3 regions of the Psychromonas saccharinae genome follow, and region 1 is predicted to be linked to each of the others. Evidence: predicted binding sites of a transcription regulator. Region 1 holds the regulator's gene; each other region holds the start of a gene.
The links. Region 1 encodes sigma-54, which starts transcription at its own class of promoters, with help from an activator protein. Its sites were predicted from a motif close to GTTGGCACGNNNNTNGNNT; they were not measured.

Region 1 (3,272 bases):
TGTATCAATGGTTAAACCCGCGCATTCATGAATGGGTAATAACAGCTCACTTTCAAGTTCAAGGGCATTAGATAGAGATATTTTATGTTTAGAAAGTGGGTGGAAACGTCTTGTTTCACTATAACGGCGAACTAATTCACTACCAATTGCATCGAGATAGATAATTTTCATTTGCACGTTTTGTTTTTGTTGCAAGGTGGCAAGGAGAGTTTGTATTTTAGCGCTTTTATCGGGAAGGTTACGGATGTCTAAGGTGATGGCGACTTTATTGTTTTTTTCAGAAACAGTATCAATTAATTGTTCGAGAAGTTGGAAGGGTACACCATCGATGCAGTTATAACCTAAATCTTCAAGTACGTGAAGCGCTATCGTTTTACCTGATCCAGAGCGTCCACTAATAACGACGAGTTTCATCATAACTCCAATTTATACTTATTTTATTACATAATTATTATTTTATCTCTATAAAATAGATGTGTGTTAGCCATAAAAACTAACTACCACATCCTGTACTTTTTTCTTTTGAAATTCAAGTTGTTAAAACTAATAATTACAATTTAATAAATTAATTTAAGTAAACTATGTAGATTATTCAGCCTGTAATAATTCAAACAGTGTTTCAGCGCTTTCAGCGGTTCTTAATTGCTTTAAAAATGTCTTATTTAAGAGCTTTTGACTGATCTCTGACAATGTTGCTAAATATTCCTGACAGCGATCTTCAGGAACGAATATCGCGAACAGTATATCCACTTTGTTACCGTCATAGGAATCATAATCAATAGGTGTTTCACATTGTATAAAAACTGCTGTCGCAGGTAAGCTGCTGTCAATTTTTACGTGCGGAATTGCAATACCCGAGCCTACGCCCGTAGAACCAATTTTTTCGCGACTAATGAGATCATTAAAAAGTCTCTGTGCATCGATATCCAGTTTTTCCGCTGCAATATGACTGATTATTTCGAGTGCAGATTTTTTACTGGTACAACGTACTTGACTAAATACAGAGTCTTTAGTTAATAGGGTCGATATTTTCATATTTTAATCTACTTTAGCTGCGATATTAAGAAGCGCGAAAGTTTAGCAGTTTACAGGTAAATACGTATCAAGAAATACTCATTTTTTTAATATTAATTAAAAATTTAACAACCTGTAGAGAAAACTTTATGGATAACGCTAGGATATCACTGAATTATTTAATTTTATTCGTGTTCACCTCGCTTTTAATACATAAGTGAACATCGAATTAAAGTTGTTAGAGTAATTGTTTTCGTTGATTAGAAGGTGGGATACCTAACGACTCTCGGTATTTTGCAATCGTACGACGCGCTACTTTTATACCTTGTTCCTCAAGTAATTTACTTATTTTATTATCACTTAAAGGTTTTGTTGTTAGTTCTGCACTGACGAGCTTTTTAATTAAAGCGCGAATAGCTGTTGATGAACATTCACCACCACTTTCTGTTGCAACGTGGCTAGAAAAGAAGAATTTAAGTTCATAAATACCTCTTGGTGTATGCATAAACTTCTGCGTAGTTACACGAGAAATAGTCGATTCGTGCATGTCTACTGCAAAGGCAACATCATTTAATACCATTGGTTTCATTGCTTCATCGCCGTATTCAAAAAAGGCTTGTTGTTGTTGAACAATACAATTAGACACTTTTAAGAGTGTTTCATTACGACTTTCTAAGCTTTTAATAAACCATTTTGCTTCTTGTAAGTGGCCCTTAATAAATTGTGAATCACTTTTACTAATATTACCTTTACATAAATTAGCGTATTGGGTGTTGACCGATAGGTTTGGATCACAGTCTGGATTTAATGAAACACGCCATTGTCCTGCTATTTTTTTTACGTAAACATCGGGGACAATATATTGTGCATGTGATTCTTCAATTTGATTGCCAGGACGAGGCTCTAAACTTTGAATTAAACGCATAACTTCAGCAAGTTGCGCTTCTTTTAATTTTGTTTTTCTAGCCAATGTGCGGTAATCGCGATTTGCCAATAAATCCATATGGCACTCTAATACCATTTGCGCTTCGGCTAGCCATTCAGTATCGGGGGCTAAATGTTGAAGTTGAATTTGTAAACACTCTTGGGTGGAACGGGCTGCAACACCAATCGGATCAAAATGTTGAATACGTTTTAATACAACTTGAATTTCATCAAGTTCAAGATCTTCAATATCAACACTTAAGCTTTCTAAAATAGATTCACACGTACTTGTTAAATAACCTGATTCATCAATCGAGTCGATAATAGAAGTCGCAATAAGTTGATCAGTTTCAGAAAAAGGTGTTAGTTCCATTTGCCACAGTAAGTGGTCTTGTAATGTATTTGATGATTCACCTTGATAAACTGTATCTTCACCTTCATAGCTTGCACCACCTGAAGCAACGGAGGTCGTTGGAACTGGGCTATAGGATTCTTCCCAATCAGTTTCCGCAGGAAGATCGTCAGAAAATTCTTGCTTTGTGATTGCTTCCGAAGTATCAATTTGACTACTGTCTTGTTCTTTATGTGCTTCTTCACTGCTTGTTTTGTCATCTTGTTCAAGTAGTGGGTTTTCGTCGAGCGCATTTTGGATCTCTTGCTGCAAATCGAGTGTAGAAAGTTGTAATAATTTAATTGCTTGCTGTAATTGAGGAGTCATGGCGAGTTGCTGACCCATCTTCAATTGTAACCCTTGTTTCATCAAAATATTTTTTCCTCCTATTCAACCATTGTTAGCTTAGAGTGTGAATTCATTGCCTAAATAAACCTGTTTAACTTGATCATTTGCTAAGATTTCATCTTGGGTTCCAATTGCAATAATTTCACCATGGCTAACAATATATGAGTGTTGGCAAACATCCAGTGTTTCACGTACATTATGATCTGTGATTAGTACGCCTAAACCTCTATCCCTAAGCTGTTGAATAATATTTTTAATATCAATAACTGAAATAGGATCAACCCCTGCAAAGGGTTCATCTAAAAGGATAAATTTGGGTTCAGTTGCTAATGCTCGTGCAATTTCTACACGGCGACGCTCTCCGCCCGATAAACTCATTCCTTTATTACTACGTATATGGGTTATATGAAACTCTTCGAGTAACATTTCTAGTTTCTCTAGGCGCTCCGCTTGTGATAACTCTTTACGCATTTGTAAAATGCCCATGATATTTTCAGTTACCGTTAAACGTCTAAAAATAGATGCTTCTTGCGGTAAATAACCAATCCCTTTTTGTGCACGAATGTGCATTGGTTGGTTAGAAAGATCTTCATGG
Region 2 (3,272 bases), 1.9 Mb from region 1:
ACTATTTGCAATCGCTTGTATCATGTTCTTATTAGTTGGTTATAACATCATGTATGTTGATAACGCTTCTGCTGGTTGGTTACCTTCTTTCGGTACCTTAATCGGTACGCAAGCTGAAGGCGCAGATCACTCTTTAGAGTCTGACTTCTTCTTCCAAGTCGTTTTTGTTGCAACGGCAATGTCGGTTGTTTCAGGCGCGGTTGCTGAACGTATGAAGTTATTTGCGTTCTTAGCATTCGCAGTTGTATTTACTGCTGTTATCTATCCATTAGAAGGTTACTGGACATGGGGCGGTGGTTTCTTATCAGAAGCTGGTTTCAGTGATTTCGCTGGTTCAGGTATTGTTCATATGGCCGGTGCAGCAGCTGCATTAGCGGGTGTTCTATTATTAGGTGCTCGTCGTGGTAAATTTGGTAAAAATGGTTCTGTTAACCCAATCCCTGGTTCAAACATGCCACTTGCTACATTAGGTACATTAATTTTATGGATGGGTTGGTTCGGATTTAATGGTGGTTCTCAACTATTGATTTCTGATGCTGAAAATGCAACAGCAGTTGGTCTTGTGTTTGTAAATACAAATGCAGCAGCGGCAGCAGGTTTAGTTGGTGCACTTATCGTTAGTAAATTGAAATGGGGTAAAGCAGATTTAACCATGATTCTTAACGGTGCATTAGCAGGTTTAGTTGCGATTACAGCAGACCCAGCTTCACCATCACCTTTATTTGCTTCACTTATCGGTTTAGTTGCGGGTGTGATTGTGGTTTACAGTATCACTTCATTTGATGCATTAAAAATTGATGATCCAGTAGGTGCATTATCAGTACACGGTGTGTGTGGTATTTTCGGTCTTCTTGTTGTTCCACTAAGCAATGACGGCGCAAGTTTTGGTGCTCAACTATACGGTGCAGCAGTTATCTTCGGATTTGTATTTGTCGCTTCATGGATTGTTTGGAGTATCATTAAAGTAACAATGGGTATCCGTGTTACAGCTGAAGAAGAAGAAACAGGTATGGATTTAATTGACTGTGGTGTAGAAGCTTACCCAGAGTTTTCAAAATAAATTTATTATCCTAAAATAACTTAAGTTATTTAGCGCCCTGATTTAGTGATAAATCAGGGCTTTTTTTTGTTTAGTAAAACTCGTTACACTTAATAGCAAGGTGTGAAGCAAACGGTTCATCCTATTCGATATTTTATTTTCAATATATTTATCCCACAATGTTGGGCATTACTTCTTAAAACGTTGTAATTACTCAGGCCGTCGCCCTTTAAGCTTATTTCATCGTTGAAAAATGCTCATTTAAACCACTAAACTGCGCTTTTTCGCCTTGAACTAAGCATAAATGGCTTATCCCTGAGCATTTGCATTCTATTTATGACAAAAACTCATGAAATTTTAAAGGGTGCTGAGTAATTACAAAACGTTTTTATTAAGGATAAGTGCTCCCTGTCAATTTATTTTTATCAATCCCTCACATTTTCTATTAAACAAGTTGAAATTTATTTTTTGTATTTGGTATGGATATTGCTTTTACCTAGTATGTGTCAATAAACGGATAACGAATATGAATATTAATAACTCTGCTGCATTTAATGATTTAGCGATGCCAACCCTACAAACTAAAGGGATTGATACTGAAACTTTAACTAAATCAACAAGCTCTACTCATGCTGATTTTTCACAAATGTTCAAGCAAGCTATCGATAATGTTAATGGACTTCAACAAAATACGTCAGATTTACGTACTAGCTTTGAAATGGGTGATAAAGATGTCAGTTTAGGTGAAGTGATGATTGCGGCGAATAAATCGAGTTTAGCATTTGATGCAACGGTACAAGTTCGTAATAAAATGGTCGAAGCATATAAAGAAGTGATGAGTATGCCTGTTTAGGCTGTTATCTTCTGTATTTAGATAAAAAGGAATCTCCGTGGCTGAAGCAATTAATAATCCCGATATGCTTATTGAAGGCAGCAATTTAGAAAGTGATAATTCAGTTTCTGTACCTGAAAAAGGGGCGGTAGCTTCATTCTTTTCTAATATCGATGTATTACGTCAAATCAGTATGATTATTGGTTTACTTATCGTTTTAGCGATTGTTGTTATTATTTGGTCGTGGGGCAAAGAAACTGAATACCGCCCATTAGGAACGTATCAAACAGAAGAGTTGATCACAACGCTCGACTTCTTAGATAAACAAGAAATAAAGTATAAGCTAGAGGGAGATTCAATACTCGTTGCTTCGGATCAATATCAAAAAATTAAACTTGTGATGACTCGAGCTGGTTTAGTGAACGATACAAGCGATGATGGCGATGATATTTTATTACAGGATATGGGCTTTGGGGTTAGTCAACGTGTTGAAAAAGAACGTTTGAAATTAAGCCGTGAGCGTCAATTAGTACTTGCAATCAAAGCGATGAAAAATGTTACTAATGCGCAAGTATTATTAGCGATTCCAAAAGAAAGTGTGTTTGCACGTAAAGAAAGTAAAGCAAGTGCTACCGTTGTCGTAACCACTAACCAATCTTATACTTTATCGCCACAGGAAATTGACTCTATTGTTGATATTGTTGCTTCGGCCGTTCAGGGGTTATCGCCTAATAATGTGACTGTTAGCGATCATCGTGGACGCTTATTACACTCGGGTAGCAAAAGTGGTTTATCGGCACAATCAAATACAGAGTTTGCATTGGAGCGTCAACGTGAAGATGAATATAAGGCGAAAATTGATGCTATTCTGATTCCTGTTCTGGGGCTTGCTAATTATACATCTGAAGTTGATTTAGCAATGGATTTTACCGTTGTGGAAGAAACGAAAAAAACATTTAACCCGAGTAATCAAGCCGTGCGTAGTGAAATGCTGGTAGAAACTAAATCAACGAATTCTACGGTTGGCTCTGTCCCTGGGGCATTATCTAATCAACCTCCAGCGGCTTCTTCCATTCCAGAGGAAGTCAAAGATGCAGAAGGGACAAACAAATTATCAGATGGTACTTCGCATAATGAAGAAACACGAAACTATGAAGTTGATACGACGGTTACTCATATTAAACATAAAGTTGGAAAGGTAGAGCGTTTAGGTGTCTCCGTTGCGTTAGATTATGTTATGACGACCAATGCCGAAGGTGAGGTTACATACGAACCGCGTTCACCTGAAGAAGTGGCTAATATTCGTCGTTTATTATTAGGTGGGTTAGGCATTAATGATGAACGTGGCGATGTGTTAGAAATAGCATCGGTTAGTTTCAATCGTCCTGAATTAGAAGCGCA
Region 3 (3,272 bases), 1.1 Mb from region 1:
TTATCAAGTTAATCATTTCCCGCAAGCCTTATCGATTACTTATCGAAAAGATATTAGCAAAAAGCGTTTAATCGAAGCAACTAAAGATCAGTGGTTATTACAAGGTTATGAGGCGTTGCAAGTGGAACCTTGGTTAGAACAATTAAATACAATTTGGCCTAATATTAACCGCGACGATAATTTAACGTTTTACTTTAATTCAAGTAGTAAAGCGACATTCTATTATAATCAAAAACCCATTGGCGATATAAATGATACAGATTTAGCCTCTGCTTTTATTGCAATTTGGTTATCAGATAAAACATCTCAACCCTCTTTACGTCGACAATTATTAGGAGACTCAAAATGAATCAGTTAATGCAAGGCAATAAAGCCTTAATGATTGTATTTGGCTTATTACTATTAATGGGGTGTAGTGGACAGCACATTGACGATTACAGTGATACTTCGCCTGACTTTGATGTTATCTCATTTTTCAGTGGTGATCTTGAAGTAAAGGGCGTTGTAATGAATCGTAGTGGTGAAGTCACACGACGTTTTAGTGTGAAAATGTTAGGGAGTGTAGAAGATAACACTCTTACACTAGAAGAGTGGTTTATTTTTGATGATGGTGAGCAAAGCAAGCGTACATGGATAATTACAAGAAATAGTGATGGTCACTATAGCGGTACCGCAAATGATATTGTTGGTAGGGCGAAAGGCCAACAGAAAGGAATGGCGCTTCATTGGGATTATGAGATGGACTTAACGGTTGATAATAATATGTATCGTGTTGTATTTGATGATTGGCTATATCGAATTGATGAAAACAATGTAATCAATCGCAGTGTTATTAAAAAATGGGGATTTGATGTCGGCGAAGTGATACTTTCTATTCGGAAAATCTAAAACTTATCAATTTGATAACATTATTTTGAGAGTCAGCTATAAAAATGTGATCTCGTTTTTATAGCTGACTAACTTTTATTTCTTACTTTTTCTTGAAAAACCAAAACCAGCTAGGCAAAGTCCAAGCATTGCTAAAGTTGATGGTGCTGGTACAGAAGTCGTTGGAATATCAACTGAATCAATATTTTCGCCCATCACATAAGAGTATTCAAAAGTAACGGATTCGCTTGCTAACAAGTCACCTATATCAAAACTCAATCCAATCGCGTAATCACCATTGCCATTATTATTTCCAGTTAAGTAATACGAAGGATCTATACTCCAAGCTGAAGAAATTCCTGTGTTATGTGTGATATCTGATTCAGAATAAAGGCCAATAGTTAGACCTGTATAGTTGCCTTGTGCATAAACCCAACCTTCAGGAGCTAATGAACTAGTTCCTCTGCCATTATCTGTAGCATATGTACCATATGTATCAACGTCTGGATCTGGATCTAACCAGCGTGAAAACATTAAACTAGTCAAGTCATCAAGTGCAGTTATTGTTGTCGACATATTTATTCTTTGATCGCCATCATTAAAATAGGTGTCTGTACTAATCGTAAATAACGATGAATAGGTACCTGTAAAATTAACCGACTGGTCAAACAAAGTTGAACTGGTCGTATCTATTAAAATGCCTGTTATTTTATCCGAAGAATGTGCATTGTTGTTACTAATTATTCCAGTTTGATCGGATGAAATGGAAAAGCCTTCATGAGGATTTCCTGGGGTCAAGTAATCATTAATTGTAAAGTCACCTATTCCCGTAACATCGTGAATAATACCTGGGCTTGTCAACCCACCATAACCTAGAGTTCCATCATCACTAAGCGCCGTTTTTACATAGTCACCTTCCATAATTATGGATGAAGCATATATATTTGTGGATGTTAATGACCCGATAAGGGTAGTCGCTAGAAGTATATATCTTTTTAATTTCATTTTACTCTCCTTGATATGGCATTTAATTTTTTAAAGCAAAATTTATGCCATGCAGTCATGTTGTTGATTTTTTGCTGCTTATTTGTGAAATTTGTACTTATTGTGTTTTTCATGTAAAAATTACCGACAGAATATAATGAGTTTGTTATTACTGGGTTAAATCCTATATGTTAAATTGGTAAGTCTTTTTTGTGGGCAGATCGTGCTAGTTCCTTTAGCATTCGAAATCATTTTATGTAAAATAAGTAACGACTTTATTTTTATGAATCATGAATATATCTTGGGGATTTATATGTCTTATCTAGATTGTGTTGAAGTTCAAACCGATATACCAGCAACAGCATCTATCATTTGGTTACATGGTTTAGGTGCAAATGGACACGATTTTGAACCGATTGTGCCTGAATTACGTTTGCCAAACAGTTTACCAGTACGTTTTATTTTTCCACATTCTCCTTCTATCCCAGTGTCTATTAATGGTGGTATGACGATGCCAGCCTGGTACGACATTTTAGACATGAGCATTGAACGCAAAGTTGATTTAACCAATTTGACTGAATCAGCAATGGCAGTACAAGCATTAATTGATCGGGAAATTGAGCGTGGTATCGATTCAAGTCGAATTATTGTTGCAGGATTTTCTCAAGGTGGTGCCGTTGCTTACCAAGCTGCTTTGACTTATCCAAAACCGTTGGCGGGTTTATTAGCGATGTCTACTTATTTTGCAACTAAAGATTCAATTACATTAAGTGAAGCAAATAAAGATATTAGCATTAATATCATGCATGGCAGTCAAGATCCCGTTGTTGTGCCAACATTAGGTGATGATGCTGCATCGACGTTAAACGCATTGGGTTATCAGCCTAGTTATAAACAATATCCGATGGAACATGCGGTTTGTTCTGAACAGGTATCTGATATTTCAACATGGATACAATCGGTATTGGCGTAGTGCTTTTATCAGCAATAAAATGACATAACTTCCTGTACCAGCGTGTTATGTGATAATTATTCTGTGTAGATAGGAGAAAATTGAAATAGAGCGGCGCTTTAGTTTCCAAAGCTAACCGCTTATTTTTATTGTTTAGGCTAATTGATACGCAAATCTGCTTCTGAATTGTAACATCACGGTGGCAGCAATAAGTAAAACAATACCTGCTAAGACAAATCCTAATTCAGTTAATTGAGCGTAACTTAGCAAAGCAATCACTACGTAACTGATACTTTGTGCCATTGTAGAGAATAATTTCAAGCCTCCATCAACTCGTCCTCGCTCATTTATCGCAATAACATGGTGTAATTTATTGGTGCGAGCAATTCGATTATAGGAATTAAAAAATCCAATAATTAGAGTCAACCCAATGATGAGGGTCGGAGAAAGATAACTTCCCATTATTATT

Region 2: the regulator sigma-54 is predicted to act here: its motif matches at 1,513-1,531, upstream of fliE (flagellar hook-basal body complex protein FliE).
Region 3: the regulator sigma-54 is predicted to act here: its motif matches at 1,906-1,924, upstream of ACR30L_RS09315 (PEP-CTERM sorting domain-containing protein).

Annotation. Positions count from the first base shown of each region.
Region 1 covers NZ_CP195153.1:3,189,731-3,193,002, reverse strand. The annotation lists gene rapZ (RNase adapter RapZ) at 1-414, opposite strand, end outside; gene ptsN (PTS IIA-like nitrogen regulatory protein PtsN) at 589-1,035, opposite strand; gene ACR30L_RS14295 (RNA polymerase factor sigma-54) at 1,253-2,698, opposite strand; gene lptB (LPS export ABC transporter ATP-binding protein) at 2,735-3,272, opposite strand, start outside.
Region 2 covers NZ_CP195153.1:1,246,079-1,249,350, forward strand. The annotation lists gene ACR30L_RS05525 (ammonium transporter) at 1-1,060, shown strand, start outside; gene fliE (flagellar hook-basal body complex protein FliE) at 1,566-1,892, shown strand; gene fliF (flagellar basal-body MS-ring/collar protein FliF) at 1,930-3,272, shown strand, end outside.
Region 3 covers NZ_CP195153.1:2,097,909-2,101,180, forward strand. The annotation lists gene ACR30L_RS09305 (chalcone isomerase family protein) at 1-349, shown strand, start outside; gene ACR30L_RS09310 (DUF3833 domain-containing protein) at 346-888, shown strand; gene ACR30L_RS09315 (PEP-CTERM sorting domain-containing protein) at 964-1,872, opposite strand; gene ACR30L_RS09320 (alpha/beta hydrolase) at 2,165-2,824, shown strand; gene ACR30L_RS09325 (MFS transporter) at 2,957-3,272, opposite strand, start outside.